Regions from separate parts of the Sporosarcina sp. FA15 genome, predicted to be linked through region 3. Evidence: riboswitches for the same ligand, from Rfam matches in the RefSeq annotation. Region 3 holds a riboswitch; each other region holds the start of a gene.
What was found. Region 3 has a riboswitch for S-adenosylmethionine ahead of ACP8HG_RS21810 (methionine ABC transporter ATP-binding protein). Riboswitches for the same ligand answer to the same signal wherever they lie in the genome.
Positions count from the first base shown of each region.

Region 1: another riboswitch for S-adenosylmethionine. It lies ahead of metA (homoserine O-acetyltransferase MetA); the one in region 3 lies ahead of ACP8HG_RS21810 (methionine ABC transporter ATP-binding protein).
Region 2: another riboswitch for S-adenosylmethionine. It lies ahead of ACP8HG_RS19780 (methionine biosynthesis PLP-dependent protein); the one in region 3 lies ahead of ACP8HG_RS21810 (methionine ABC transporter ATP-binding protein).

Region 1 is NZ_CP188818.1:235,674-246,073, forward strand. Features, by position in the region: gene dnaN (DNA polymerase III subunit beta) at 1-369, shown strand, start outside; gene ACP8HG_RS01215 (ASCH domain-containing protein) at 454-906, shown strand; gene ACP8HG_RS01220 (DUF2785 domain-containing protein) at 959-1,780, shown strand; gene ACP8HG_RS01225 (SIMPL domain-containing protein) at 1,922-2,572, shown strand; gene ACP8HG_RS01230 (hypothetical protein) at 2,664-3,029, shown strand; gene ACP8HG_RS01235 (NUDIX hydrolase) at 3,059-3,814, shown strand; gene ACP8HG_RS01240 (protein phosphatase 2C domain-containing protein) at 3,811-4,608, shown strand; gene ACP8HG_RS01245 (SgcJ/EcaC family oxidoreductase) at 4,635-5,090, shown strand; gene ACP8HG_RS01250 (hypothetical protein) at 5,159-5,338, opposite strand; SAM riboswitch class I at 5,522-5,628, shown strand; gene metA (homoserine O-acetyltransferase MetA) at 5,731-6,639, shown strand; gene ACP8HG_RS01260 (hypothetical protein) at 7,482-8,240, shown strand; gene ACP8HG_RS01265 (PepSY domain-containing protein) at 8,421-8,678, shown strand; gene ACP8HG_RS01270 (phosphocarrier protein HPr) at 9,027-9,293, opposite strand; gene ACP8HG_RS01275 (DeoR/GlpR family DNA-binding transcription regulator) at 9,427-10,179, shown strand; gene pfkB (1-phosphofructokinase) at 10,176-10,400, shown strand, end outside.
Region 2 is NZ_CP188818.1:4,156,167-4,166,566, forward strand. Features, by position in the region: gene metC (cystathionine beta-lyase) at 1-1,083, opposite strand, end outside; gene ACP8HG_RS19780 (methionine biosynthesis PLP-dependent protein) at 1,080-2,201, opposite strand; SAM riboswitch class I at 2,279-2,385, opposite strand; gene ACP8HG_RS19785 (ABC transporter permease) at 2,463-3,218, opposite strand; gene ACP8HG_RS19790 (ABC transporter ATP-binding protein) at 3,215-3,946, opposite strand; gene ACP8HG_RS19795 (PadR family transcriptional regulator) at 4,096-4,443, shown strand; gene ACP8HG_RS19800 (DUF2812 domain-containing protein) at 4,433-4,933, shown strand; gene ACP8HG_RS19805 (DNA-3-methyladenine glycosylase family protein) at 5,190-6,101, opposite strand; gene ACP8HG_RS19810 (bifunctional transcriptional activator/DNA repair enzyme AdaA) at 6,441-7,034, shown strand; gene ACP8HG_RS19815 (methylated-DNA--[protein]-cysteine S-methyltransferase) at 7,018-7,530, shown strand; gene ACP8HG_RS19820 (AI-2E family transporter) at 7,568-8,611, opposite strand; gene ACP8HG_RS19825 (ABC transporter ATP-binding protein) at 8,852-10,400, opposite strand, start outside.
Region 3 is NZ_CP188818.1:4,550,772-4,561,171, reverse strand. Features, by position in the region: gene ACP8HG_RS21830 (dicarboxylate/amino acid:cation symporter) at 90-1,313, opposite strand; gene ACP8HG_RS21825 (MetQ/NlpA family ABC transporter substrate-binding protein) at 1,463-2,299, opposite strand; gene ACP8HG_RS21820 (MetQ/NlpA family ABC transporter substrate-binding protein) at 2,374-3,234, opposite strand; gene ACP8HG_RS21815 (methionine ABC transporter permease) at 3,304-3,972, opposite strand; gene ACP8HG_RS21810 (methionine ABC transporter ATP-binding protein) at 3,965-4,990, opposite strand; SAM riboswitch class I at 5,215-5,320, opposite strand; gene ACP8HG_RS21805 (thioredoxin family protein) at 5,375-5,674, opposite strand; gene ACP8HG_RS21800 (toprim domain-containing protein) at 5,689-6,030, opposite strand; gene gcvH (glycine cleavage system protein GcvH) at 6,105-6,488, opposite strand; gene ACP8HG_RS21790 (arsenate reductase family protein) at 6,564-6,923, opposite strand; gene ACP8HG_RS21785 (acyl-CoA dehydrogenase family protein) at 7,623-9,410, opposite strand; gene ACP8HG_RS21780 (acetyl-CoA C-acetyltransferase) at 9,689-10,400, opposite strand, start outside.

The sequences.
Region 1 (10,400 bases), 310 kb from region 3:
ACTGAATCAAAGGCATTGATAACCATGAATACTCAAGTATTAATAGAAGGAATGGATCGGGCTTGTGTATTTTCGACTGAATGGAAACACAATAACATCCAATTGGAGATTGTGGATGATGCTACTATCAAAATATCTTCCAATTCTACAGAAGTCGGGATGATTGAAGAGCTTCAAAAAATTATACATATCGAAGGACAGAACGATATCCAAATGTCATTTGATGGTCGTTTTGTACTTGACGCACTAAAAAGGATACCAGAAGAAAATGTCACGATACGTTTTGATGGCTTGATGAAACCGATTGTCATTCAGCCGCAAAATGATTCCACTTGCCTCCATCTAATTTCACCAGTACGGTCTTATTGAAATGAATAAGTTCTCTCGATCTAGGGAGGAGAGCTTGGGCATATAGGAGATTTATAATTTTTAGTAGCGAAAGGGGATTTCAAGATGAATTTAGCAGCACAAACTTATTGGGACGAATTTTGGAAGAACGAAGAGAAACCTACTTCTGTCAACGCATGGATGTTTGGAAGTTTGCCAGATGAGCTTGCACAGCTTGTAATTGATGGGGAAAAGACTGCGACATGTTCAGGTCATGTAATTTATGAACTGGAGAACGAGCCATTACCCAGAATAGATGAGTACAGCATTATTTTAAATAGCGATGAAAAACCAGTGGCAATCATTAAGACCATTGCAGTATCGCTTGTACCGATGAACGAAGTATCGGAAGAGTTTGCGCTTGCTGAAGGGGAAGGGTCATATGAAGATTGGAAATTGGCTCATGTGAGATTCTTTACGAGTGAATTACGAGAAGTTGGACTTGAGTTCACTGAGGACATGCTCCTTGTTTGCGAACGATTTACGCTAATTCATGTAAAAGATAATAACTTAGGATAGACAAATTGCCTTACACAAGGCAACGATAAATGATCGTTTAGGGGGAATAGTGATGTTAGCAACAACTTTAGAAAGTTATTTAGGAGATAAGATACTAGAGCTATCGAAGGAAGTTAGGCAAGAGATGTTGACGCAAATTGGAAATCCAGATGGTTTTTTGCGTGACGAGTTAATCTATCGAAGCTTCGGAAAAATGATTGTTTCCAATCAATTAAATCCGGAAGAATTCCAGTCTTTACTTGAAGTGGTATTACAGGAAGACTATCTATTTTACGGGATTGGCGAGTCTGGAACTGATTCAGTATTTACACGTTCTTTTTCTGCACTCGTCATTGCTGCAGTTATTGAATATGACATTGAGAAACAAATAGTAAATCCAGATCTTGTTCAGTATACAGTGAACAAGGTTATACGCTATATGAGGGAAGAAAAAGACACTCGAGGTTTTATCCAGGGTAATGGATGGGCGCATGCCATCGCACATGGCGCAGATACCTTGGATGCCTTGGCAAAACATCCTCTACTGAAAAAAGAGGATATCAGTCGAATTCTTCATGCAGTTCAATATTCCTTGTTAAGGCAAGTTGACTATTTGGATGAAGAGGAAGAACGCTTAGCTATAATAATAGTTTCATTAATAAAGCATCAAGATGCTGAGAAGGTTATACAAGTATGGATTGAAGAACTTGCCGGAATGGTAGAAACTGAAATGCTTGAAAATAAAGGATCACTTGACGCCTATCACGTACAAAGAACGGTAAAGAACTTTTTGAAATCAGTCTTTGTAATTTTGAGTTCGAAGGGAATCGGTAAGAAAGTGAACAGCGACGTTTTTAAAGTTCTCGAAAAGTGGATGTGGATGTATCTAAATTAGTCATATAGTCTTCAGATACTGCTGTGGTCCTTGAGTAATCTGTCGTCCAATTCTACGTTAAGTGCTAATGTAAATATCTTTTCGAGACAATCAGCATACTATCTAAGGTAGCGTAATGATGCTCAGGAAAGGTGGAGACATATGTATTATCCTTATGCCCAACAAATGACCTGCCGACAACCGCGGGTTATGACTGTTACAGGAATTGGGAGTCTTAAACTAACACCGGATATTGCTCAAATCCAGTTGGAAGTCAGTACTGAAAACAAACAATTGAACCATGCACAAAAGGAAAATGCTTATGAGATGAATCAAGTCATCGATTCGTTATTGAAATTGGGGATCGACAGGGAGAATATACAAACGGTTTCGTACACTATAGTTCCCCAATACAACTATATCGAAGGCGAACAAGTATTTAGAGGATACGAAGTTACGAATGCGATTACAGTAAAAATTACAGATATTGATCAAGTTGGAAATGTAATAGACGTGGCTGTCCAAAACGGAGCGAACAGGATATCAAATATCCAGTTCAAGGTTGAAAATGAACAATTGGACTATCAAAAAGCATTGAGCCTTGCACTTAAAAATGCATTAGCCAAGGCGCAAATAATTGCTGAGACAATGCAACTGCAACTTGATCCACATCCAATTAAAATTGTTGAAGAATTAAGAGCAGAACCCATCGCATATCGAACATTTGCTGCGAGAGAAATGACTAGCTCCACACCGATTGAACAGGGGCAGATTTCGATTAACGCTACGGTTAAAGTGCAATTTCGGTATTGAAATATCAACGTAAAATAGATGGATACTATTTTACGTTGAAAAAACGACAGCTAACCTAATCACAACTAAAAATTAAGGGAGTGGGGAAAACATGGGAATTAAAAAATCTTCTAATTACCTATCACCTATTGCGCGGATATTTGACAAGTTTTCACGGCAACAAGACGTATCGTTGATTTATGGTGAACCGATTAATTTTGAAAACAGAAAAGTCCTTCCGGTAGCAAAGATTAATTATATTGTTGGCGGGGGAGGCGGCTATTCTAGTGAAACAGGAAACTCTTTAGGTGCCCAAGGAGAAGGGGGCGGGGGACATATCTCCGTCAGACCTTTGGGTGTTTACGAGATAGATGCGGAGAAGGTGAAGTTTAAACCAATCATTGACCTCAAATTTACTTTAACACTAGTTGCTGTTTTTACACTTGGCCTAGTTTGGTTATTGAAAAGGGCTCGCTGAAAATTAATTTGTACGGGGGGAATAATTGAATGTTGTATCGCAGAAAAACGTACACGGTTGAACCAGCGATGTACGAAACGTTTACCCACTTTTTCCATACCTTTTTGCTTCCGAATCAGCTGACGCATGGAGCGCAGCTGGTTGGACGGTGGGTCAATGAAGAACAGACGGAGATAATGGCAATGTGGGCATACGATAATAGGGCTCATTATGAGACAGTGGACGCTAGCATTCGGGCATCGGAAATGCATGCTGAAGCGCAAAATTATCGGAAATCATTAGCTCCATTAATTATTTCATCAAATGAAGACTTTTTCACTTCGACGGGGAATTATGGACAATCTAGACAAATTATTGTTGTAAATGGCTACATTGTCAATGAGGAAGGACATGTATTACTTGTACGGAACAATCACCGAAATGATACATATGAAATGCCGGGTGGGCGACTTGAGCTTGGTGAAACCTTGAAAGAGGCGGTTAAACGGGAAGTACTAGAAGAAACAGGTATCCACGCAGAAATTGGTGATATGACAGGAGTTTATCAAGATATCACGTTAGGCGTCATCTGTATGGTTTTTCGTGGAAGAGCGATGTCAGGTGTACCAGCTGCACAACCTCCTGAAACGATTGACGTACAATTTGTTGACTTTGATAAAGAGCAAGTAGGAGACTGGATAAAACGCCCGCAATTTGCATCTAGTGTGGATGATGCTCGAAATAGCGATACGATTGTTTATGAAAGTTATGAAGTGAGACCGTATAGATTGATTGAGCGCTCATGAATAATCTTACTTGGGTTGGAAGTGAAAAGGACTTTGTCGATGAACGAGATGTACGATGGATTAATCGTGTAGCGGTTGGTAGATTTGGAGGTAATTCTTCAGCGGGACAAACCAAGAATGAAGATGGCTGCGTTATTTGGCAAAATGAGGATTGGGAATTAGCGGCTATTTTGGATGCACATAAAAGTGCTGAAAGTGCGGAACTTGTTGTACAAACACTCGGGCAGCATAAAGAAAAATTGGTAGAGATTTTAGATATGAAAGGTCCTCCACGATTTAAACGTTTGGAAATGAAGTTACTTGAAATTTTTCAATCTGAACAATTTTTGAATGAATGCAGATGTGCCATGGGAGAAACGGCTTGTCTTATCGTTGTCAGGAAAGCTAATTACGTTTGGTGGTTTTCGGTTGGAGATTGTTTAGTATATCTGTTCCATTCGGAATTAATTGCCCTAAATCAGTTTCAACTTAACCAAAGGCAATTCTTTGAATGGATTGGTCAAGTGAATACGTTTGAGCAAGCAGTACCATGCTACACGTCAGGGACAAGGGAAATGAGAAAAGGGAACAATCTTATTTTTTTGACGACTGATGGTTTAGTGGAATGCCCGGGGGAACCTTTTTTGGATCCGTCAGATCTCGTTGCCGTGCTGAATGAAAAAGAACTTGATAAAGGGATTTCGCAGTTATTGATGGAAATCGAAAGACAAAATGTACGAGACAGTACGACAATTATCGCATGGAATGTGAAAGTAGAAAAGGAAGGTAGCATCCCGAGCGATTATCTCGGATGAAGGAAAAATGACGGGAGGAATTAGATATGGAAGCATCTGAATTAATTGAAATCAAAACCCTTTATTATAACTTAATTCTTGCATGGAATAATCGCGATGCTAAGAGCATGGCTGATCAATTTACAGAGCAAGGCGAATTGATTGGATTTGACGGAAGTCAAGAAATTGGGCGAAATACTATTTTTGCACATTTAGAACCGATATTTGCAGATCATCCAACACCTCCATTTATCAATGTCGTTAAAGATGTGTACTTTCTGAGTGCTGAAGTTGCGATGTTGCGTGCAATCGTCGGGATGATACCTCCGGGCGGAACAGAACTTGACCCAAATTTGAATGCTCATCAAACACTGATTGCAGTAAAAGAAAAGGATGGATGGAAAATAAAAATTTTCCAAAATACACCGGCCCAATTTCACGGAAGATCTGACTTGGTCGAGCGGATGACCAAAGAATTGAAGCAAGTATCTGATGTAGGCTGAAAAAGTGCCCCGCACCAAGATAATACCAGTGCGGGGAGTGTTTTAGTTACTGTTCATGACAAAGGTAATCATTTTCTCTTCTTTTCATTTGAGTTCATTCGTTCGCGTTTTGGTTTCAGGGAACGGAGTTCAGCAAACTCGCGGGCTATTTCTTCATTCATGTCGCCCGGTTTTATTTTTTGGTTTTTCGGCGTTTGTGGTAAAGACCGTGCATTATTTCCGCCAGTTTTATTGTCATCTCTTCCCATAGTAACAACTCCTTTCATTTTTTCAGTGCCACGTTAATATGGCTTTCTAAAGAAATATTATTCAGCAGTTTTCATGCTGAATTAATGTGGAAATTAAAATAAAAATGTTTCTTTTGATTATTATCGTCAAAAAAGACGGTTTACAATAGTAGTTTTAATAGTATAATAGTAAATAATTGAATATTCTTATCAAGAGAAGCTGAGGGATATGGCCCTGTGAAGCTTCAGCAACCTCTGACTTAGTCAGGAAGGTGCTACCTCCAACAAGATTTTTTCTTGAGAGATAAGAACAGAGTGCCCAAATTAAACCCTCTTTTCTTGTCTTATAGAAAAGAGGGTTTTTTATATTGAATCATTTGATTCAAACCAAAGTGAAAAGGGAGAGACGACACATGCCGATCAATGTACCGAAACAATTACCAGCAGGAGAACTATTGAAGAAGGAAAAAATATTTGTGATGGATGAAGAACGCGCAACGTCCCAAGATATACGGCCTATGAACATCGCCATTTTAAACTTAATGCCTGAAAAAGAAAGAACAGAGTTGCAGCTGCTACGTCTATTAGGGAATACACCGCTACAAGTAAATGTTACATTTTTGAACACAGCAACTCATGATTCTAAAAACGTTAGTAAAACGCATTTAAACGCATTTTATACAACATTTGAACATGTGAAACATCGTCGTTTCGATGGACTGATTATTACGGGTGCCCCGATTGAGCATTTAGAATTTGAAGACGTTAATTACTGGAAAGAAATAACGGAGATTATGGAATGGTCAAAAGAAAATGTAACCTCTGTTTTACATATTTGTTGGGGTGCCCAAGCAGCACTCTATCATCATTATGGAATCCGGAAATTTGAATTGCCGAAAAAATGCTCAGGCGTTTTTACGCATCGACTATCGGACCCAACGATTAATCTTGCACGTGGCTTTAATGACGAATTTAAAGCGCCACATTCACGTTATACATCCGTTTCAACAGAGGAAATAAAAAATGATCCCCGTCTACACTTGCTTGCCAAATCAGAGGAAGCAGGGGCATTCATCGTCATTTCTAAAGATAATAAACATATTATGATCACAGGTCATTTGGAATACGATGCGGATACGTTGGCGGAGGAATATGCACGTGATTTGCAAAAAGGAGTCGGTATTGATATCCCGGAAAATTATTTTCCGAATGATGATCCAAGCAAAGAGCCGTTGAATACATGGCGTTCCCATACGCATCTACTCTTCTCCAACTGGCTAAATTATTATGTGTATCAAGAAACACCTTATGAATGGGAATAACTAGTTAATGACAAATGTATCAATTAAACCACGTCTGTAGATTAACCATTTATTTGCATAAAATACTGGTGAGTAGGGCTTGATGACCTTCATTTTCACTGCATTATTTTTGGCCCGCTTTCGACTAACTATTCATGACAGATTTACTGAGGGGTCCGAGTGTGGCTAGAAGTGACTCCGTCACCTCTAGCCACACTCTTTTTAGTAATACTATTGCGAATAGTTGCCTGTCGCGTTCCTACATTATTCAAGTGGAAAATGCAGTTGTTTTGTAAGAATAGAATAGATGACATTCTATGAAGGGTGTAAGTGCCCGAAGATGCAATTTCGGGCACTCTTGGACGATGTACAATGCGTTCCTTTCTTACTTTTAGCAAGGATTATACATCTAATCATGTGATACCTTATAGCTAGTGCCACTTCTTTACTAAAAAAAGAAAAAACCGTATAGAAAGCATCAGCCGCCAAAATTGCATCTTTGGCGGCTTTTCTCCGACTTAGATGTCAGCTTTTCTTTCATCAAAAAAAGCATAAGCACTACAAGTACTTTTGCATCCAGACATCCCGCTAATTGAATAGAAGTCATTCAATCCGAAGCAATCCAAAAATGAAACTATACAAGTAGCGCCCGGAAGGTAATTATGTTATTCACTGGTTAGTTTTGGTTAATCAACAGGTCTGCAATTAACCAAACCAGAAAATGACTGCTTACTATTTTGCAAAAAACTCTAGATTCCTGGCGTATAGGTGCTTTTTTAAAGAAAGTGGTTAATCATCAGACGTGACTCAATGACCCTTTTGTCGTGAATTGCATAAGCTAATACGACGAGGGGGTAAGTGAGATGGGGTTGTTTATTAACAAAAATGGGCACCCGGATGTTTTTAAAAATAATGCAGACGTTTTAGGGAGGAACCAAGAACACTATAAAATAGATCCGATAGCGGAATGGATGAAGGAACATAGGGAAGCGTCTCATTCGGTTGGTGAACAGTTCAATATCATGGAAACCTTACTAAAGCAACAGAAAAACACACAATCCAATCAATTGAAATCAATCCATAATCGTTTGAATGAAATCAAGGAAAGTGATTTCCGACATGAAAAGTTTGGAAAAGATGTTATGAAGTCGTTAAAAAAAGTAGAAACTAAAAACGAAATGTTACAACGTACGTTGATACATGAGCGAATAATGAATCGAGAATTCATCGGGAAAGTGAATGAGGTCAGCCAGTCAAATGAAGAAATTGTCAATAGTATAGAAATGCTGACTTCTGCAAATGAGGAAATTGTAGTCAAAATGAATGAACAATTAGATTATCAAAAGCTGTTGTCAGAGCAAATATTGAAACAAGAAGATATACAAAAAGACGTGATCAGCAGGCTGGACAACCAAGAAGGATTGCTAGGGAAAGTGATAAGGCAACTGGATTATCTACGCTCAGTCCTATACGAGCGAACCAACTTTTTATCAGGGAAAATAGAAGGTAGTTACAGCATGACGTCTTCGTATCTATCCAAATTATTGACCAGATCGGATCCAGTTTCGGCACGTTTTATGTTGAGCCAAAAGCAGGAAGAAAAAGAGGAGAACGTTGATTGAAAGGTATGGCTATTTAATGATGGAAAACATCATTACAATTAAGCAAGCCTCAAGTGCAAATCATATACCTAGGAACTGCTTAATTGTCTTTTCAGTTATGGGCTTAGGGATTCAGCACATATTAGCCATCCTTGAATAGAATGTTAAGGACAACGGGATAATCGAATTGGAGGAGATTGGGTGACGAATCAGAATCGACAAAATCAAAACCAACATTGGCATGAACATTATCAGAACCCACAATACCGGAGGATTACAATAAATCAGGCGATGGCCATTGCATTAGAGCGGGTTCCAGGCCAGGTCGTAAAAGCGGAATTAGATTACGACGATGGAATGCTGGTATATGAAATTGACGTAAGAACGGCAGAAGGTCATAAGTATGAAGTTAAAATTGATGCGAATACAGGTGCAGTCCTCAGAGTGAAACTAGATTAATGAAACTATATGTGAACAGCCACGAATGGTAACTGATACCATTCGTGGCTGTTCTTTTTTTGATGTTTAGGAAATTATGAAATCTCGTACTGTGGATAAGTTGTAACTTAGTGATTTTACGTCTAGACTCCAGCGCCTAGCCCCTGGAACTGTACGACATGGGTCATGCAACTATTGAAAAGGAAATCGTGATCCTAAGCTGCCTCCTCTGTCGCTTCTAACCTATAGGTCCACCGGGAGGGATTGAACTACATCCCTCCTACTTGTCTGGGCTGGGCATGCGTTTGCGATTTAGTCCATGAAACAGATTAGAAACCCTTTTGCTACTATCACAACTCGAGATTGTTATTACTTTCCAAGGCCTTCGGATTCCATAATTGCATCGACTTTTGCAATTGCATCCGCTTCATCTTCACCATCCGCCGCAATTGTAATGGTAGTGCCTGAAGCTACTCCAAGTGACATAACACCTAAAATGGATTTCAGATTTACTTTTTTACCGACGTATTCCAGTGTAATATCCGATTTGAAAGAACTGACCGCACTAACGAGAGCGGATGTTGGACGGGCATGTAAACCAGCAGTACCTAAAATGGTGTATTGTTTTTCTATCAATGTGTATTCCTCCTAATTGTTAGTATCAATGACTGTATTATAAAAGTTGGTGACTGACTATGGGAGATTATGATTGATTATGAAAGGGATTTCAAGTAATATGAGTTTACAGCTAATTAGAGGTGGTGTTCATATGTTGACAAATGAACGATATGAATTGATTTTAAATTTATTGACTGAGAAAAAGACAGTTAAAATTCAAGAGTTAGTCGATGCGACATCCGCGTCAGAGTCAACAATTCGCAGGGATTTGAACGATCTCGAAGACTTAAATAAATTGGATCGTATCCATGGAGGCGCTACAATAAGCGAGCGAATCACAAAAGAACTTAGTATTTCGGATAAAGCATCCAAAAACCTTCAAGAGAAGATTCAGCTTGCTACTTATGCCGCTTCTTTTGTCCAAGATGGGGATTGTATTTTTCTTGATGCAGGGACTACCACTTTGCAGATGATTCCTTATTTAAAGAATAAAAAAGTGACCGTTGTGACGAATGGATTGACACATGTTGATTCATTGATGGAATACGAAATAACGACTTATTTGACGGGTGGCTATATAAAATCCCGCACGCGTGCCCTTGTGGGACCTCAAACAATCCAGACGCTTGGCGACTATCAGTTTGACAAATGCTTTCTTGGCGTCAACGGATTCCATTTGGAAATCGGCTATACAACGCCAGATCCAGAAGAAGCCGCTGTTAAAAGGCTTGCTTCTACACTCTCGAGAAAAACATATGTCGTGACGGATCATTCAAAATATAACAAAGTAAGTTTTGCTACTATTATGCCACTCGATAAAGCCGTATTGATAGTAAGTGATTTCGAAAAACAAGCTATCAACTTATTGGAGCAAAAAACAACAGTAAAGGTGGGGAAATCATGATTTATACGTGCACAATCACACCCTCGCTTGATTATACTACCTATTTACCCGAATTCAGGAGCGGTAAACTGAACCGTTCTAAAGATGTATATTACTATCCCGGGGGAAAGGGAATAAACGTGTCACGTGTGTTAAGCCGATTAGAAGTTAGCAACATCGCTTTAGGTTTTGTAGGTGGGTTCACAGGTGACTATATTCAACAATCTCTACAGTCAGAAGGG
Region 2 (10,400 bases), 390 kb from region 3:
ACCATCGGTAATACCACGTTTCTCCCGTTGTTCTTTAGGCATGGCGGCATGGGACATCGTTGCAGGATAGGAGAGAATTGATTCAACTCCGCCTAGACTTACTGCGAAAACGGGTATCCGAACGTTTTCAACAAAGGCCTTTGCTGCATCTCTGTTTGGCAAACGGAAAGATAAGACAGCGCCTGGACTTGTCGATTGTTTCGAGTGGATTGCGTGTCCTGGATGACTTGCTAACCCTGGATAAAACACCTCTTCTACTAACGGGTGGTCGTTCAAGTACGAGGCTATTTTACTCGCCGATTCGGATGACTGTGTTAAACGGGCACCTAGCGTTTTAATTCCTTGGATTAGCGCGTAAGAATCTTGTGCGCCTAGAATAGAGCCGAAAGAATTTTGAATGAAGGCCAATCGATTGCCAAGTTCTTCCCCCTTTGTAACCGCTAGCCCAGCAATGATATCGCTATGCCCCGATAAAAACTTGGTAGCACTATGAACAACGATATCAACTCCAAGATCTAGTGGACGCTGGTAAAGTGGCGACATGAATGTGTTGTCGAGAAACGTCAGACAGTCATTCAATTTTGCAAGTTCAACAATCGCTTCAATATCTGTAATGCCCAAACGCGGGTTGGATGGTGTTTCAATATAGATTACTTTTGTATTTGGACGGATTGCACGTGCGGTTTCATCTACATTCACTAGATCTACAAATGTATGGTCGATACCGAATTTCGGTAATACCTCGGTTACGAATCGGTATGTGCCGCCGTAGACATCTTCGGTAACCACGATATGGTCACCCGAAGAAAGGAGCATAAATGTAGCCGAGATGGCAGCCATTCCGGAAGCGAAGGCCAATCCGCGCGAACCGCCTTCTAGTGAGGCAATCGTTTTTTCCAACGCATCCCTCGTTGGATTGCCCGAACGGCTATAATCATACGGTCCAAATGCATCGAAGCTTTCCTGATGGAACGTTGAAGATAAGTAGATAGGAACGTTGACAGCACCTGTTTTTTGTTCGTAATCCCCGCGTGTCGAAGCATGGATAATAGTCGTTTCCAACCGTTCTTTATTCAAACTCATCGTTGTAGCACCCCGCTATTCAAAGTTGCAAACACTTGCTTCAAATCTGCGATCAAATCGTCAGCCTCCTCGACTCCGACAGAGAAACGTAAAAGTCGGTCGCAGACGCCACGTCGTATTCGTTCTTCACGAGGAATATCGGCATGGGTTTGCGTTGCTGGATAAGTAATGAAACTTTCCACTCCGCCTAGACTTTCCGCAAATGTAATGAGCTGCAGATTTTCAAGGAATGGCCCGACCGATTCACTATCGTTCAGTCGAAATGATAGCATTCCACCTTTTCCTGGATAGAGAACGTCCGTAACAAGTGGTTCATCTTTCAAATAATTGACGATTATTTTCGCGTTTTCATCATGCTGTTTCATTCTTAAATGCAGTGTTTTCAGCCCTCTGATGATTAGCCAAGAATCGGAAGGGGAGAGGACTGCGCCGATAGCATTATGGTTGGCGGCAAGTTGTTCGCAAAGTTTTTCACCTTTTGCAACGACAAGTCCCGCGAGGACATCGTTATGTCCACCGATATATTTCGTTGCGCTGTGCATGACAATGTCAGCCCCGAATTCAATCGGTCTCTGGAAATAAGGCGTTAAAAATGTATTGTCGACAATCAACAGTAAATCATGCTTTTGAGCCAGTTCTGCATACTGCCGAATATCAAATTCTTGCATGAGTGGATTGGTCGGTGTTTCTATGAAGAGCGCTTTTGTCTTCGAAGTTATCAACTTTTCGGTCTCGTTCACATCGGCGAAACTCGTATACGTTGTACCGATTGAATAAACGTCGGAATATTGTTCGAGCAAGCGATATGTGCCACCGTAAATATCTTCTGGGACAATCAATTCATCTCCAGGACGGAACAGTGTCAAGATAAGCTGAATCGCCGCCATACCAGAACTGCATGCATACCCTGCATCACCGCTCTCTAAGTTTGCAATTCCATCTTCCAATATGGAGCGGGTTGGATTTTTTGTCCGTGTGTAGTCGTAGCCAGTCGATTGACCGAGCCCCTTATGTTTGTACGCAGTTGATAAATAAATCGGAGGGTTGACAGCGCCCGTCTTCGGATCACTGTTGTTGCCTAATTGGACTAGGATTGTATTCAAACTTTGTTTTGTCATTGTAGTCACCCTTTTCTTTTAGATTACAAAAGGGGACCCTCTATAAGAAGAGGGTCCCCGAAATATCGTAGACTATCTTCTTATCTTCTAGGGAAATGAACACCTAAAGGAATTAGCACCGTACCTGAACAGGCTGGTTGCTGAGACGTCATAGGGCCAATCCCTCGGTCTCTCTTGATAAGAATCAAATTATGGAATTATGTGAAAAGAACAATTTCAATAACTTTATCATGACATGGAAAATAAAACAAGAGCGAATTATTAAAATCTGTCTTTCAGCAGCTGCATCCGTTGATTGAATAGACTTGGATATGATAAAAAGCCAAGCAATACACTTGTCACTGCAGCGGTCGTCAATAATAGGAATATGATGAGCAATTGGAACTGAACCGCTTGGATGGGGTCCGCACCTGCGATGATTTGACCACTCATCATACCTGGAAGTTGAACCAAGCCCATTGTCTTCTGACTTTCGATTGTCGGGATCATGCTTGCCTTGATTGCGTTGATGAGTTGTCTATGAATGGCCTGTTTTGGCGTTCCACCGAGAGAAAGGATGAGTTCGGTTTCATCACGATGCGTTTCAATCTCAGCTGTGAAGCGGTTAAGGAATAGGATTGATAGCACCATTGAGTTGCCAATCACCATGCCGCTAATTGAAATGATGTATTGTGCGGTTGGCGGTACGATTTGAAAGCCTAGTAGAATACTCTGGGTTAGTACTTCTACAAAAAGTAATGTGACCGCGATTTTCCAAGTGATTCCTTTGATTGCTTTTCCTTTCTTACGGGTGTTTTGTGTTGCCGCTGCAATCATTAATGTAACCATTAACAAAATGTACAATATGTTTTCAGAATCGAAGACAAATTTAAGAATATAGCCGACCATAAGCAATTGGATAATGGACCGAATTGTCGCAATGATTGTGTCTTTTTCCAAATCTAAACGTAGAGTCTTTGATAGTAGTAAGGGTATGATTACAAATATAAGTGTAATGGATAACGTAAGATAACTCATTCTACGCCTCCTTGCACAAACTGCTTCACAAATTCATTTGTTGGTGATTTTAATAAGTCACTTTCGCCAGTTTCAATGACTTGACCATTCATTAGAACCCAAGTGTAATCTCCAATTGATAAGGCTTGTTCTAAATTATGTGTTATCCAGATGATGGTTGTGCCATACACCCGGTTAATTTTGACGATTAATTCTTCGATTTCATGTAAAGATGTTCGGTCCAAGGCGGATGTGATTTCATCCAGTAATAGGATTTCAGAACGGTTGATTAGTGTGCGAGCAATGGATACTTTTTGACGCTGACCACCGGATAATTCATTGGTTTTACGATGTAAAAATTGCACATCTAATCCGACGTCTTCTAGAATTTTAATGGCATCCTGTTCAGGCAATTTTTTACCTTGAAGTTCCGTAGGGAGAGCTAAGTTATGATAGACGGTGCCTTTAATCATTGGTGCGCTTTGAAGTGCGATCCCGACATGGCGGCGTAGTTCAACGGGTTCATATGTGGAAATGAGTTTATCGTGAATGAAAATATCTCCTGAAGTAGATGAGATCAGCCCGTTACATAATTTAAGCAATGTTGTTTTTCCTGCTCCAGAAGGGCCGACGAGCGTTGTGATTTTCCCTTCCGGAAAGGAGCCCGTGATATTTTTTAAAATATGTACGTCACCAATGGAATAATTGACGTCATGAAAATGTAGGGCGGGTTTATAAAAATTGGACATTACATTCTCTCCTACCAGCTTCTTATTTATAATAATTCTAATCTAGGTAGTTTTGTCATGCAAGGAAAATCTATTGCAATTCCAAAAAATGTTTGTTACTATATCGTTAATCGATATAACGATAAGCGATATAGTGAGAAGGTGAAAGAATGATAAAACAGCCAGAAAGTTTTTTACCATTGTCGCAGGCAACATATTATATTTTACTGTCCTTAAGGGAAGTACGTCATGGATATGCCATTATGCAGGACGTAGAAAAAATAAGTCGGGGGGAAGTTACAATGGGTCCCGGCACATTATATGGAGCACTAGGAAAATTAGAAAAGCAGAAAATCATTCAAAAAGTAGACATAGATGATGCAGAACGCCGCAAGTATAATCAGCTGACACCCTTAGGTAAAGAAGTGCTTCAGCTTGAGTTTAAGAGGCTTGAATCACTTGTGAAAAACGCCAGGAGCATCATAAAAGAAATGGAGGGCGAAGAAGATGACTGTTAAAAGGTTCAAGATTTTTCTTGCTTCGAGTGTTGATAAAGAAGAGCAGTGGCTGACGGATATGTCACGCCAAGGATTTCATTTTAAAAAGTATGGATTATTTACCTATACCTTCGATGAAAATCCTAATGAATCATATGTCTATCAAATTGATTTCCGGGATGCGAATGAAGAGTATATGCAACTATGTAAAGATGCCGGTTGGCAATATGTAGACAGCGCTCTAAAGCAATTTCATTATTTTCGTACAGAAGCAAATGAATCAGGGGTAAAAAAGATTTATTCCGATGGTGAGTCAGTAAAAGAAACGTTTCAGCGGATGATGAAATTTTATCTGGTATTCTTCATAATCTTGTTAACATCGCAAATTGGATTGTTTTTGACGTGGAAAGGTCAGTTGTCTCAAATAATTCTGACGGTTATCATTATGCTTGTTATTCTTTTGTACTTTTACATTTTTATTTCCTTGAAGAGAAAAATTGATTTTTATTGACTAATAAATGACGCTTATTCTAGCAAGTACTATTTGAAATTCATTCACCAATCGTCATTACAACCTTGATTGTAACCGCTGTTTTAGCGATATTCTTTTCTATATATATGATTGGATTATCGAATGAAGATAAACCCCCTTGGTAAATAAAGCGAGATGATTTAATAAAAAAGTGGAGGCAAACAATTTGAGTTTGCCCTTCTATTTTATCTCCAAGGGGAGGTGATTGAATAACCAATCATGAAATTACTTGATCTTAGTAAAGAAAACGCCACAAGTAAAACGTCGCATAGGACTCCCAGTTCTCCCATGGTGCAGCAAGCTTTAAAATTTCTTCTTTCGTTGGCTTTTCTTCTGCTCCTGTCAAATGTTTGATGGCGTTATGAAGTCCGACGTCAGCAATTGGAAACGCGTTTGGGAAACGCAAACAGCGCATTAAGACATAGTTTGCAGTCCAGGGCCCAATTCCGCGGATTTTGATAAGCATGTTTTCCGCTTCCTTAAAGTTCCCAGTTCCCAATACCTGAGCTTTGGATAGGCTTCCATCTGCGATAAGCTGTGCAACCCCAATCAGGTACTCACATTTTTTTACGGTCATTTTTAATGACGATAAATCCTCGACTGTAAGCTTCGCAATGTACTCTGGTTCAGGGAATATCCAATATGACTGTCCTTCCCATTCAATCGAATTTCCGAACGTCTCCACAAAGCGCCTTTTCAACGTATATGCGTATGTCAGATTGATTTGCTGTCCAAGAATTCCCCAACATAACGCTTCAAACAGGTCAGGGATTCCGATGTTTCGCAATCCATAAAACTCACTTACTGCTTGTTGAAGCAATGGATCCCTTTTCGCCATCTCATAATAAGGTTTCAAATCAGTATCGAGATCGAACCAATCACGTACATAATGGACGACCATATCCCGGACGCTATCGCTAGACGGTGTATATTTTTCTATAAACCGAACCAGAAGGTTACCCTCTGTATTTTCGCTGACTTCGACTAATAGAATCTCATTCCCAACTGGAATTGCCTTGATCACTTTACCATCACGGATTTCAAACATACACTCATTGTTTGACCTGGACATATAGCTGATATTTTCTTTGAAATTGAACTCTTTCGGAACGGCTATTATCAAATAATCTTGTTGATTAACTAGCATTTTAAAAAATCTCCTCTGCATCTTATCTATATGTTTAGTTGTACCATAATCCCAGGTGGAAAAGTTTCGCTATCTTGCTGTTACGTCCTGAAAAGCATTTATCTTTATTCAGCAGAAGACTCTCACCTCCATAGGTGGGAGGTGAATGCTGTTTTGTTTACCTGTTCAGCGGTTTCCAAATGCCCGCTGAACAAAGATAAAGCCTCCGGCGGATGTCGCAGATTTTGAAAGGAGTCAATCGAGCAAGCTCGATTCAAAATCTGGACGCAATTACGCCGAGGCGTAATTGTTTTTGGAAATAGAGGAGGTATACTTAAGGTAAGAGAAAGAGGTGATTCCGTGAGCGATCATCAACAAGTCAGGCAGTTGACTGACGAACAGTGGCAAGCAATTAGACATAACGACGTAAGGTTTGATGAAATCTTCATTTATGCCGTGAAATCGACGGGTATCTTTTGCCGACCATCTTGCAAATCAAGAGATCCAAAAAAAGAGAATGTCCGTATTTTCAATGATGCGGCGGAAGCGCTAGCAGATGGATTCCGACCTTGCAAACGCTGTAAGCCGGGTGGGCTGCGTTTACCTGATGAAGAATGGACTATCCAAATTGGAGAATATATAAACGAGCATTTTCAGGAGCCATTGACGTTAGAAATACTTGCAGACATGTGCCATGGAAGTCCTTATCACCTTCAGCGAACATTTAAAAGAATCACGGGGCTGACGCCTGTTGAATATATCCAAAAGATCAGAATAACGAAAGCGATGTCTGAACTTACTACAACCGATAAATCCATTGCTGAAATTGGGGTAAGCGTGGGGCTTCGGAATCCGTCCTATTTCATCACGCTATTCAAAATGAAAACTGGACAAACACCAAAACAATATCGAAAACTAGTGAGGGAGGTAGAGGTTAGTGGAGAAGAACAGTAAAAATAACGTGTATTGGACATTGCTTAATCACTCACAATGGAAAATGTATATAGCTGCGACGACAGAGGGGCTTTGCTATATAGGTACCCCGAATGCACCATTCGGAGAACTGGAAGCGTGGGTGAACAAACGGCTTCCAAGTCATGTTCTGATAGAAGAAGCGGATATCTTACAGCCACACGCAGTTGAGTTAATGGGTTATTTGAAAGAGCGACGCAGGGATTTTGCATTGCCAGTCGATCTTCACGGTACTCCTTTTCAACAAATTGTCTGGAAGGCCTTGCAAGAAATTCCGTACGGACGGACTGTTTCATATTCGGAAATTGCAGAACGGATTGAAAAGCCGAATTCGGTACGAGCTGTTGGAACCGCTATTGGTGCCAATCCGGTCTTAATTATTGTTCCTTGTCATCGTGTCATTGCGAAAAGTGGTAAGTTAGGTGGTTTCAGGGCCGGTTTAGAGATGAAAGAGCAACTTCTAGAACTGGAAAGATAGTGTTTCGACATAAAAAAAGACAAGGGAGAAGTTAATCTCACCTTGTCTTTTTGCTTTTTGGAACAGGTATGTGATTCGCAGGTTCTTTATTCGTGACATCAAGTATATCAAGTAGGAAGACAAACACGGGAATACCGATAATGAGTCCCCAGACGCCAAAGAAGTTTTGTGAGAAAATCAGTACGATAAACGTGTAAAAAACGGGTAAATCTGTTTTGGAGGACATCAGTTTTGGATTTAAGATATATGCTTCAATGCCATGAATAATCATAACTGCAATGAGAACATAAACAACTTTCAGGAATCCTCCGATTGTAAAAGCAATTATCGTCAGAGGGACAAGTGAAATGATGACCCCGGCAACGGGAATGAGTCCTAAAAAGAAAATCATAATTCCCAAACCGATTATTTGTGGGAATCCGAGTATGAGTAATACGATCACGGACAATATTGTATTAACAATTGCAATGATAAATTGGGCTTCAATCACTTTTCCGAATGTACGCGTGAACTTTTTACCAAAGAACTCAATTTCGAAGTAAAAGGGAGCAATCTTACTATCTTTAAATTTGTTTGTAAACTCTATTAACCGTGGTTTTTCTAGCAGGAAAAATAAGCTTAATACGAGGGCAAGTATGACTTGAATACTTGTTTTACTAATATCAGAGAAATATTTTAACAAAAATGAAAAACCATTTTCCAAATAGGCTGCAATTTGATTACTAGAGATGACGGATTCTAAGTAGGTGAGCAGTACACTATCATGAGGTGTGGAATAGAAGTTTGTAATTCTTACAATAATTTGACTGATTTCCATTGTGATTATAGGCAAATACTTAACAACACCAACTGTCAGTAAGCCAACAATCACTGTATACAGGAGAATGACTAGCAGCTTGCGGTTAAAATGTACACGTTTGAGCGTAAACTCAATAAGTCGATCCAACAAAAAAGCGAAAATGAAGGTAAGCAATATAATATTCATCATACTTTTGACGCTGTAAAGAATTAAAATAATCAAAGCGAAAATAAGAATACGCCGTGGTCCCTTTTTCTCGAAAATGTCTAATAACCCATTCATATGACTTTAGCTCCTTCATAAATAATTACAAGTGAAAACGAGAAATGAGACCTTTCATTGTTAGTATTGCCATGATTTGTAGAGATTATAAATTAGAAAATCTCTTTTAAAAAATAGCTTACGAACGAATATGCAGCACTAGCTGTGAAAAAGGAGTTATACACCGGAAAAGGTTATATCTCCTCAGCTCATGTTTTATTATATTATAGTTGTTGCAATAAATGAAGTTTGAAACATATTTTAATTGATAGGGATGGCTACCCAATGTCCTTTTGAAACCTCGATTAGCTCAGATTGCAATAGTTGATATTTATCCTCCTCAATTTGATCTTCCATTAACGTTCGTTTTTTCTTCGATTCTATTTTAGGGTCAGGAATTGGAATCGCTGAGAGTAACGATTTTGTATAGGGATGCTGTGGGTTAGAGTACAACTCTTCGCTTTCGGCAAGCTCAACAATTTTCCCCGCATACATAACTGCGACCCGGTCACTAATGTGCTTAACCATAGACAAGTCGTGCGCAATGAACAGATAGGTGAGTCCAAGCCGATGCTGAAGATCTTCCAGTAATTCCACAATTTGCGACTGGATAGAAACATCGAGTGCGGATAACGGTTCGTCGCATACTATGAAGTCAGGTTCTACGGCAAGTGCACGTGCAATACCAATTCTTTGGCGCTGTCCACCGGAAAATTCATGTGGATAGCGCATTGCATGGGAAGGTTCGAGTCCGACCATAACAAGCAACTCTTCTACCCTCTTTTTTCGTTCCTCTTTATTTTTACTCAACCGATGAATGTCTAATGCTTGACCGATAATATCAAGCACTTTAAAGCGTGGATTAAGTGAAGAGTACGGATCCTGAAAGATCATCTGCATATGGCGCCGCATCGTTTTCATTTCATTTTTCGAAAGCCGGTTAATGGCCATCCCTTGATACAAGACATCTCCGTCTGTCGGTTCGTGAAGGCGCAAAATGGCGCGGCCGGTCGTTGACTTACCTGATCCCGACTCGCCAACAAGACCGAGCGTCTCTCCGGGTTTGATATGAAAACTGATATCGTCCACGGCTTTCACTATATTGCCTTTCCCAACGTCGAAATGCTGCTTTAGTGATTTCACTTCTAGCAGGGGTTTCCCTTTTTCTATACCAATGGTACGTAAAGGAGTGCGTTTAGGCTTCTTTTTCTCGTCAAGGCGAGGAAGGGCATTGAGCAGTTTCTTTGTATAGGAATGTTTTGGGTTATCAAAAATTTCTTCCGTCGTTCCGGTCTCCACAATTTCCCCGTCTTTCATAACAGCGACACGATCACACATGCCGGCAACAACGCCTAGGTCATGGGTAATCAGTATGATGGATGTTCCAAAACGTTGCTGCATATCTTTCATCAAATTTAAGATTTGGGCTTGTATTGTCACATCAAGTGCAGTCGTGGGTTCATCCGCAATCAATAGGGTCGGACGGCAAGCGAGTGCAATCGCAATCATGACGCGCTGCCGCATTCCACCTGAAAACTCATGCGGATATTGGCTAAAACGATCTTCACTATTACGGATACCTACAAGTTTCAAAAGTTCAATGGTACGGTTTTTCGCATCTCTTTTAGATAAGTTCTGATGTTTAATTAAACTTTCCGCAATTTGTTTACCGATTTGAATTGTTGGATTTAATGAAGTCATCGGATCTTGAAAAATCATGCTTATATCACGACCGCGGATACTCTCCATCTCTTTTTCCGTTTTTTGCACGAGATCTTCACCTTGAAATTCAATCTCTCCATCTTTCAGA
Region 3 (10,400 bases):
ACTTCGCTCATTTTCAATTATCCAGTTTTAATGAGAAACCACACAATTCAAAAAACCGGCACGTAATGTACCGGTTCAAACTCGAATTATTAGTATTGATCTGGCTCTAAATTTGTTTTAGTATCGTCACTATCCGTGAATCTGTCAACGATAATAGCGAGTGCGCCATCACCTGTGACGTTCGTTGCTGTTCCGAAGCTGTCTTGTGCCATATAAAGTGCAATCATAAGTGCAACCATCGTCTGATCAAAACCTAGCATCGAAACGAGTAGTCCAGTTGCCGCTACTACTGCACCTCCTGGGACTCCAGGAGCTGCAATCATTGCAACACCTAGCATGAAGATGAATGGAAGATAATCACTGAATTCAACTGGCATTCCATTCATAAGCATGACACCGATTGAACATGATACAAGTGTGATTGTACTTCCCGATAGGTGAATTGTCGCGAAAAGTGGAATCGTGAAATCAGTCACCTTGTCCGACGCACCTGTTTTACGTGCTTGACTTAACGTAACCGGGATAGTCGCTGCAGACGATTGTGTCCCTAGTGCAGTGAAATAGGCAGGTGCCATCGTTTTCATCAAGAAAAACGGATTGCGTTTTGAAAGAGAACCAGCAATCGTATATTGAATCGTTAGCATGATGAAATGAAGAACGATAATCATAACGAATACCAGCGCAAACACGGAAAGAACCTTCGCAACTTCACCGGTATATGTCATATTTAGAAAAATCCCGAAAATATGGAATGGTAACAGCGGAATGATAACGAATGCAATCACCTTTTCTATTAGAACATTCAATTCCTCGAATACAGAGAGCATTGCCTTACTACCAATGGATGCCATACCTATACCTAGTACGAATGCGAGAAGGAGCGCTGACATAACACCCATAATCGGTGTCATTTCAAGTTCAAAAAAGGATTCCGCGGCAGCTCGACCTGCTTTTTCTACCTTGCCGTCTCCAAGACTTCCGATAAATCCTGGCAATAATGCTGTTGCCGAAAAATATGCAATAATACCAGCTACAATTGTAGATATATATGCAAATGCTGTTGCCAATCCAAGGAGCTTACCAGATCCCTTGCCAAGCTTAGCGATTCCGGGCGTGATGAACGCAATAATGATTAGAGGCACTATAAAGTTCAGGAAACCTCCAAAAATCATATTAAATGTTGCGGCAAGACTGACAAACCAGTCCGTAAAGGCTGCTCCGATTGTCGGTATCTTCGGTAGAAGTACACCGAGTACAATTGCTAATCCAATGGCAATAACGATACGCCATATTAGACCAATTTTGAACTTCAAAACCATATCCCCCTATGATAAATATATGTATTTAAGAGACAACAATACCATAATATTTTTGCTATTGGAACATCTATTTGTGATTAACATCTATTGGAAAAAAGAAAACTCCACCGAGTTCAAAATCTTCGGCGGAGTTTTCTTCATACTTATTTTACCGGAACGACTGTGCCATCCCATTCTTTTAAAATAAAGTCTTGAATTTCTTTTGACTTCAATACTTCAATCAAAGCTTTGATCGAATCTTTATCTTCATCACCTTTTCTTACAGCGATGATATTTACATAAGGTGAATCCGCGTCTTCGATAGCAATAGAATCTTTAATCGGATTTAAACCCGCATCGATTGCAAAGTTCGAGTTGATCAGCAATGCATCGCCTTCATCATTTGAGTAAAGCTGCGGCATTAATCCCGGCTCATAGTTTGCGTCAAATTTGATGTTTTTAGGGTTTTCAACGATATCTTTCAGTTCAGCAGCTGTTTTATCTATACTTTCGTCAAGTTTGATAAGCCCTTTTGATTCAAGCATCGCAAGCACTCGTCCGTGATCAGAAATAGAGCTACTCATTAAAATCGTCGCACCATCTGGAAGTTCATCAAGTGATTTATACTTTTTCGAATAAACGCCGATTGGCTCAATATGAATGCCGCCTGCATTTACAAAGTCATATCCCGCATCTTCAATTTGTAATTCGAGATAAGGAATATGCTGAAAGTAGTTTGCATCGAGTTCGCTGGATTCAAGATCTTTATTCGGCAACACATAGTCTTGATATGTTTCGATTTGAAGGTCATAACCTTTTTCCTTCAACAATGGTTTTGCTTGTTCTAGAATGATCGAATGCGGTGTATTGGAAGCTCCGACAACAATCTTAGTTGTTTCTTTTTCGCCTACATTATTGCTGCCGCTAGTGTTTTTTGTTCCGCAAGCTGCAAGCGCGAGTATCAGTACTGCTAATAAAACACCTGTTAGAAATTTCTTCATTTCATAATCTCCCTTTTTTCTAAGATGACAATCTAGGTGATGGGTAAAGATAGTTGTCCACTTTCATCATCAAATCACTTCACAGGAATGACGTCGCCGCCCCACTCTTCGAGAATGAAGTCTTGGATTTCTTTCGATTTCAACACGTCAACCAAAATCTTAATTGCTTCAGTATTTTCATCGCCTTCTCTTACTGTGATGATGTTTGCATATGGCGACTCTGTCTCTTCAATCGCGATAGAATCGTCAAGTGGATTCAAACCTGCATCGATTGCATAGTTTGCGTTGATAACTACTGCATCGCCTTCATCATTTTTATACAATTGTGGTAAAAGTGATGGTTCGTAATTCGCATCAAATTCCAGATTTTTAGGGTTGTCAACAATGTCTTTCACTTCAGCTGTTACTTTATCTACTCCGTCAGCCAATTTGATTAACCCAGCCGACTCTAACAAAGATAGGACACGGCCATGTTCAGCTACTGAGTTACTAAAAATAATAACTGCACCGTCTGGAAGTTCATCAATTGATTTATATTTCGTCGAGTAAACAGCCATCGGTTCGATATGGATAGCTCCTGCATTCGCAAACTTATAACCGTGGTCAATTACTTGTTGATCTAAATAAGGAATGTGCTGGAAGAAGTTCGCATCCAATTCGCCTGATTCTAGATCTTTATTTGGCAAAATATAGTCTTGGTATGTTTCAATGACAAGTTCAATTCCTTTTTCTTTCAATATCGGTGCTGCCTTTTCTAAAATGATTGCGTGCGGTGTGTTAGATGCACCAATGACAATTTCCGTTTCTTCAACAGTTTCTTTGTCAGCTTTGTCTTCCCCACTTGTACTTTTATCATCGCTGTCATTTTTCGCTCCGCAAGCTACCAATGCCAATACAAGTACTGCTAATACTATTCCCCCTAAAAGCTTTTTCATGATTTTTTCTCCCCTTTTTCTATGTTTTATATAATTTACAGGCTAGGCCTGATATTACTGTACTAACTATTATCTCTTGTCGAATTTCCTCACCGCAAAATCCCCGATGAATTGAATGATGAAAACGATAATTAAAATAAGGATTGTTGCAGCAAGTGTAACGTCTTCCCGGCTACGCTGGAATCCATCTAAGTATGCAAGAGTCCCAAGTCCACCTGCTCCGATAATCCCAGCCATAGCAGTGTACCCGACGAGTGCAATCGCTGTTACAGTAATTCCTGAAATAAGTGCAGGCATCGATTCCGGTATAAGAACTTTAAAAATAATCGTTCTCGTTTTCGCTCCCATTGACTTCGAAGCTTCAATTACACCTTTATCAATTTCCTGTAATGCAATCAACACCATTCTTGCATAAAACGGAGCCGCTCCAATAATAAGTGCCGGCATCGCTGCATCCGGTCCGCGGATTGTACCAAGAAGAAATTTCGTAAACGGAATAAGTAAAATGATTAATATGATAAACGGAATGGATCTAAAAATATTGACGAATGCTCCTGATATAATATTGACCAACTTATTCGACCAAAGTTGACCGGGACTAGATAGGAAGAGTAAAATTCCAAGTCCTAACCCAATAACTAAAGTGAACAATGTAGAAACCGCAGTCATATAGAGTGTTTCCACTGTTGCTTCCCACATTTTAGTCCAGTCGACATTCGGAAAAAGGTTTTCAATCATTACCGATCACCTCCGTCTGAACATCATTTTCATTGAGGTATTGAATTGCTTCCTCAATGATTGAGGAATCTCCAAGCAACTGAAGTATCAGTGTGCCGTATGCCCCGCCATGTGTATGGGATATGTTTCCCTGCACGATATTCACATCGACAGTGAATTTCCGAATAAGACTTGCGAGGACAGGTTGTTCTGTCCGCTCCCCTACAAATACAAGCTTGATAAGCGTGCCGGCAGGAAATTCTTCCTTAATATGCGCCATTGCCTGCTTCGCCTCCACGGGTTCCGTCACTTGAGAGACAAACCGCTTTGTGATCGGTTCCTTCGGTGATTGGAACACATCCAGGACATCTCCCAACTCAACAACTTTCCCTGCCTCCATAACTGCAACTCTGTGGCAAATTTTCCGGATAACGTGCATTTCATGTGTGATAAGCACAATTGTCAGTCCAAGTCGTTCATTAATTCCTGTTAGAAGGTCTAGTATTGAATCCGTTGTTTCTGGATCAAGGGCTGAAGTCGCTTCGTCACAAAGAAGGACTTCAGGGTCGTTTGCAAGCGCACGAGCAATCCCTACGCGCTGTTTCTGACCTCCAGACAATTCGGATGGATATGCATTTTCGCGACCAGCCAAACCAACTAATTCAATCAGTTCCGCCACTTTCTTATCACGCTCGGCTTTTCGTACACCCGCGATTTCAAGAGGGAAAGCGATATTCTCCTTCACTGTTCTAGACCACAGTAAGTTAAAGTGTTGGAAAATCATACTCACTTTTTGTCGTGCTTCCCTTAGCTCTTTCCCTTTAATTGCTGATATTTCTAGACTTCCTATTTTAACGCTACCTGACGTTGGCATTTCAAGACCGTTCAGTAGTCGAATCAACGTACTTTTTCCTGCCCCACTATAGCCGATGACTCCAAAAATCTCACCGTCAGTAATTTCAAGCGATACATTTTCGACTGCTGAAATACTGCCTGGCCCTTCACCGTATCGTTTATTTATATCCGTTAAATAAATCATTTTTTTCACCTCAGAAAAATTGTTTTGTTACTAATTTGGTCTAGCTTCAGGCGCCACCCCCTCGGGTCACAAGGCAGTTCGCTGTGGTGGCTTAGGTACGCCCCCTTCGCAATCTGACTTGTGCCTGTCGGGGCTGAGCGGCGCCTTCCGCTTTTCAATACAAAAAAGCCTTCCTGCAGACGGGCAGAAAGGCTTGACGTTATCGAAAATAAACGTTGTCCAATCTCTCATCTTTCAAAGCGTATGCTTTGTGTGACTTGGCACCATTTCACTTACGTGACGGTTGCCGGGCTTCGCAGGGCACTATCCCTCCACCTCTCTTAATAAGAGTGACCTATTCAATTGAATGTTAAGACGAAGTATATCAAAGTTCCATATCTATTGTCAATCTATTTCTTCAAGTAGATACGGTACTGATTGAAATGCATAAATTTTATGGGTTAAAACGCCATCCTTTTGTATAAGAAGGCAAGGAACGCTTTCGATTTCATAGTCAATTGCAATATTTTGTACGTAATTCAAATCTGCTTTCCCGATTGGTATTCCCGGTCTCATGACGGTAATAACTTCCATCATTTTAGATGCGACTGCACAAGTTCCACACATTGGTGTATATAAATAAAACGCTGCCACTGAAGACTCTTTCAAAGCCATCTCCCATTGTTCGCGTGTCCAAGTTTCCATTAATTCTACATCCTTTAAATTAGAAATTCCGGTCTGATTTTAAAATCCGCACCTTGTAGTATTGTAGCCAACACTTTGTATGGGGTCGTCTCCACTTCCCGATAAACCTTTTCTGTGTACAAATGGATTGCTGCCGGGAACTCTCTTTTGAATAAAACACGGGTCTTTTCTCCATCTTCATCCGCATCAACGAAGACAAATAGTTCATGTTCTTCGTAAGGTGCAAGCAATTCTTCAAGCCGATAAGGACTTACTGTGCCGTTCGTACAAATAATTTCGACAGGCTCAACAAGTATTCGTGCCAAACGTTTCTTATCCGAACCGCCCTCGACGATAATTACTCTTTCATCCGACACAAGAAGCCCCTCCTTCGCTCTTTTTTATATAAAGATGCAAAAAACGCCGAAAAAGTACCGGCGCCTTGTCTTAGTTATTCTCCGACAGTCATTTTTTCATACGCTTCAGCTGACATAAGTTCATCCAGTTCAGAAACATTTGAAGGTTCAACAACGATCATCCATGCATTTTCATACGGTGATTCATTGACAAATTCAGGGCTGTCTTCAAGTCCTTCATTCACTTCAATTACTTTTCCGCTGATTGGTGCATAAAGTTCTGATACTGTCTTAACAGATTCAACGCTTCCGAAAGGCTCGTCCGCTTTGATGTCATCTCCGACAGATGGAAGTTCAACGAATACGATATCGCCTAGTTCAGATTGTGCAAAGTGAGTAATACCGATGCGGTAGTTACCACCTTCGTCTTTTACCCATTCATGCTCTTCAGAATAACGCAGATCTTTTGGTGTGCTCATTCCGTATCCCTCCAAATAAATAGTTTCATTCTCTTCAATTCTGTCATATTTCTCGAATAAAGACAAGATAGGAAATCAGTTAGTCCATACTTTGTCGAACTCTTCTTCCTTGAATCCGACAGTCACCTTACCATCACCGAAGACAATTGGTCTCTTAATCAACATACCGTCAGATGACAGCAAGCTAATTTTCTCTTCATCTGTCATTGTGAGCAATTTGTCTTTCAAGTTTAGCTCTCTATATTTCGTCCCACTAACGTTGAAAAACTTTTTCAACTCCAAATCCGATGCCGCAATCATTTTGCCAAGTTCTTCTACTGAAGGAGGAGCTTCCGCTATGTTCACTTCCTGAAAGTCCAAGTTGTTCGTCTCAAGCCATTTTTTTGCTTTCCTGCATGTCCCGCACTTTGGATAACCGTAATAAACTAATCCCATACCGCAACGCCTCCATTTTCGCCATTATAACAGAAAAAACACCTTGGCGCCTATTGGTACCTGGACGTCAAAGTGAGATCGGTAATTTTACTTCATTAAACAATCAAGTCTCTCGATTAATTATTGACTTGCATAATACGATAGCGAGCAGGGCTTGAAAACCGCTATAACCCTTTACTATTTTCGGCCCGCTTTCGGCGAATTAATTACGATATTATTACCGTGGGGCAGGTGCTTTGAAAGAATAGAAAAGATGACTTTCTATAGAGATTGTAAGTGCCCGAAGATGCAATTTCGGGCACTCTCGTACGTTGTACATTTCGTTCTTTGCTTACTTTTGCAAAGATTATGTGATGTCTTATAGGAAATTGACACTTCCTTAAAATAAATATGGAGATACTATAGAGAAGGATTGAGCGGTCAAAATTATATCTTTGACCGCTTATCTTTAGGTGAGAAGCTAGCCATTCTTTCGTCCAAAAAAGCTTCGGCACTTCTTGTATCAATGTCTTTCGAGAGCGGCAAATGAACAAAAACCATGCGATTACCGAAAGAATAAGTAGGGATGCGACAGAGTCGCATCCCTACTTATCAATACATCTCGATAATGGTATTGAAATTGTTCAATTCAAAGCGATACAAAAACAACTACACGTAACGCCCAGTGTGTGATCAAGGTAATTTTAATCTACAGACGTGTTATACGATATACTTCTCCGCTTCGATTAGCTTAACTGAAGCTTCGCGTTTTTTAGCGATGATATTATACGGATTCGAGCGAGTCAATTTACGCAGCGCTGAAATCATCATGCGTTGATTATCACCATCGACAGCCGCAAGAAGTGTTTCTTTTGCATCTCTTTCAATCTCTTCAAATGCTTCTTGGCAGAAGATTTGTGTGTAAAGGATTTTCTGTTGCGCTTTTTCTTCTCCGCTGCGTGCAATTGCTTTTTCTGTACGTAGAAGTGCAGACTCCATCGCAAAAACATTATTAGCGATATCTGCAATATTTACAAGTACCTCTTGCTCTGCTTCAAGCTTCGTGCCAAAACGTTGTGCAGCAAGACCAGCAGCAAGCAAACCGATTTTCTTAGCATTTTTCACAAGTGCTTTTTCTTGTGCAAGTGCTTCGTCACCGATTTCTTCAGGCATCATCATAAGAAGTTCTTCTTGAAGTGCTTGCGCCTGTTGAAGCAATGGCAATTCGCCCTTCATTGCTTTTTTCAGGAATGTACCTGGTACTAGCAGACGGTTGATTTCATTCGTCCCTTCAAAAATACGATTGATGCGTGAATCACGATAAATGCGCTCTACTTCATATTCTTGCATGAAGCCGTATCCGCCGTGAAGCTGAACTGCTTCGTCAACGATGTAATCCAATACCTCAGATCCCACGACTTTATTGATAGAACATTCGATTGCGTATTCTGCGATTGCTGCCGCAATTGCTTTACCATCTTTTTGCTCTTCAAGACTCAACTGGCTTTGACGCTCTTCAAAGTAACCAACTGTACGGTAAATCAAGCTTTCAGCCGCGTACAGTTTAGATGCCATTGTTGATAGTTTTTGTTTCGTCAAGTTGAATGAAGAAATTGGTGTTTTGAACTGTTGACGTTGATTTGTATAAGTAATTGCAAGCTCAAGCGCACGTTTAGATCCGCCCATTGTGCCGACTCCTAATTTGTAGCGACCGATATTCAAGATATTAAATGCAATAATATGCCCGCGACCGATTTCACCTAGCAAATTTTCAACTGGTACTACTGCGTCTTGTAAGATTAGCGTACGAGTAGATGAAGATTTGATACCCATCTTTTTCTCTTCGGCTCCGACAGATACACCTGGGAATTCTTTTTCAACAATAAAAGCAGAGAACTTATCGCCATCGATTTTCGCGTAAACAACAAAAATATCTGCAAATCCTGCGTTCGTAATCCACTGTTTTTCACCATTTAAGATGTAGTGTGTTCCAGCAGCATTCAATTTCGCATTTGTTTTCGCACCCAATGCATCAGAACCAGAGCCTGGCTCAGTTAGTGCATATGCAGAGATTTTGTCACCTGATACAGAGTTTGGCAAGTACTTTTTCTTTTGTTCTTCATTTCCGAAAAGTACGATTGGTAGGGTTCCGATACCAACGTGTGCGCCATGAGTAATCGAGAATCCGCCTGCTACGGACATCTTTTCAGAGATAAGTGCAGACGCAATTTTGTCGAGTCCAAGACCACCATATTCTTCTGGTACATCCGCTCCTAGAAGTCCAAGATCCCCCGCAGTTTTCAGTAGTCTTACAGAGTGCTCGAATTCATGGTTTTCAAGATTTTCGACAACAGGTTGAACTTCATTTTTCACGTAGTCTTCTGCTGTTTTCGCAATCATTTTCTGTTCATCAGTAAAATCTTCAGGCGTAAATACACGGTTTGCTTCAATGTCTTCCGTTAGAAAAGCTCCACCTTTAATCAGTTCGTTTGTTTTTAATTCAGTCAATGTTGTTTCCTCCTTTTAATCTTAAGGGTTTATATGTCCACTATTAATATAAAATTCACTGGTTTGTTTACTAGATAGTCAGCACTTAATAAATAGAATGTTCTTCCTACACCGCTTTGTCGCTTGGTGATGGCCTCACGCAATAAGCCCGCCAGAAGAGCATTGTCGGTCTGATTGCTTCGGCTCACACTTGTCGCTCCTTCGCTAGAATTGTTCGTTATACTGGTGAGGTATATCACCTAGTTAATTCTAAATAAGTGGTGCCGAATATATAGTGTTTACAAAAGCTCAAACACGCCGGCTGCGCCCATTCCGCCGCCGATACACATTGTAACGACTCCGAACTGTTTACCTTGACGTTTTAATTCACTCATCATACGAATTGTTAAGATAGATCCTGTTGCTCCGAGTGGATGCCCGAGGGAGATTGCTCCGCCGTTGAAATTCACCTTATCTATATCAAGGCCTAGATGACGGATAACTTGAAGTGACTGAGACGCGAACGCTTCGTTTAACTCCCATACATCGATATCCTCAATAGAAAGCCCTGCAATTTTAAGTGCTTTTGGAATGGCTACAATTGGGCCGATTCCCATCACTTCAGGTGGCACGCCGCCTACAGCAAATGACAGGAATTTCGCGATTGGCTTCAAGCCTTGCGCTTCTGCCACTTCGCGGTCCATCACAAGTACTGCGCCTGCTCCGTCTGATGTTTGTGACGAGTTACCTGCCGTAACAGTACCTGTTACGGAGAATGCCGGACGCAATTTCGCTAATCCCTCTACGCTTGTTCCGTGACGGACTCCTTCGTCCATTTTAAATGTGAAATTCTTCTCACTATATTTTCCGTTATCATCTACAGAACGCTTTACGACTTCGACTGGCACGATTTCATCATTGAATTTTCCAGCTGCAATCGCTGCACCTGCTTTTTTGTGAGACAGCACAGCAAATTCATCCTGTTCTTCACGCGTGATACCGTATTTTACT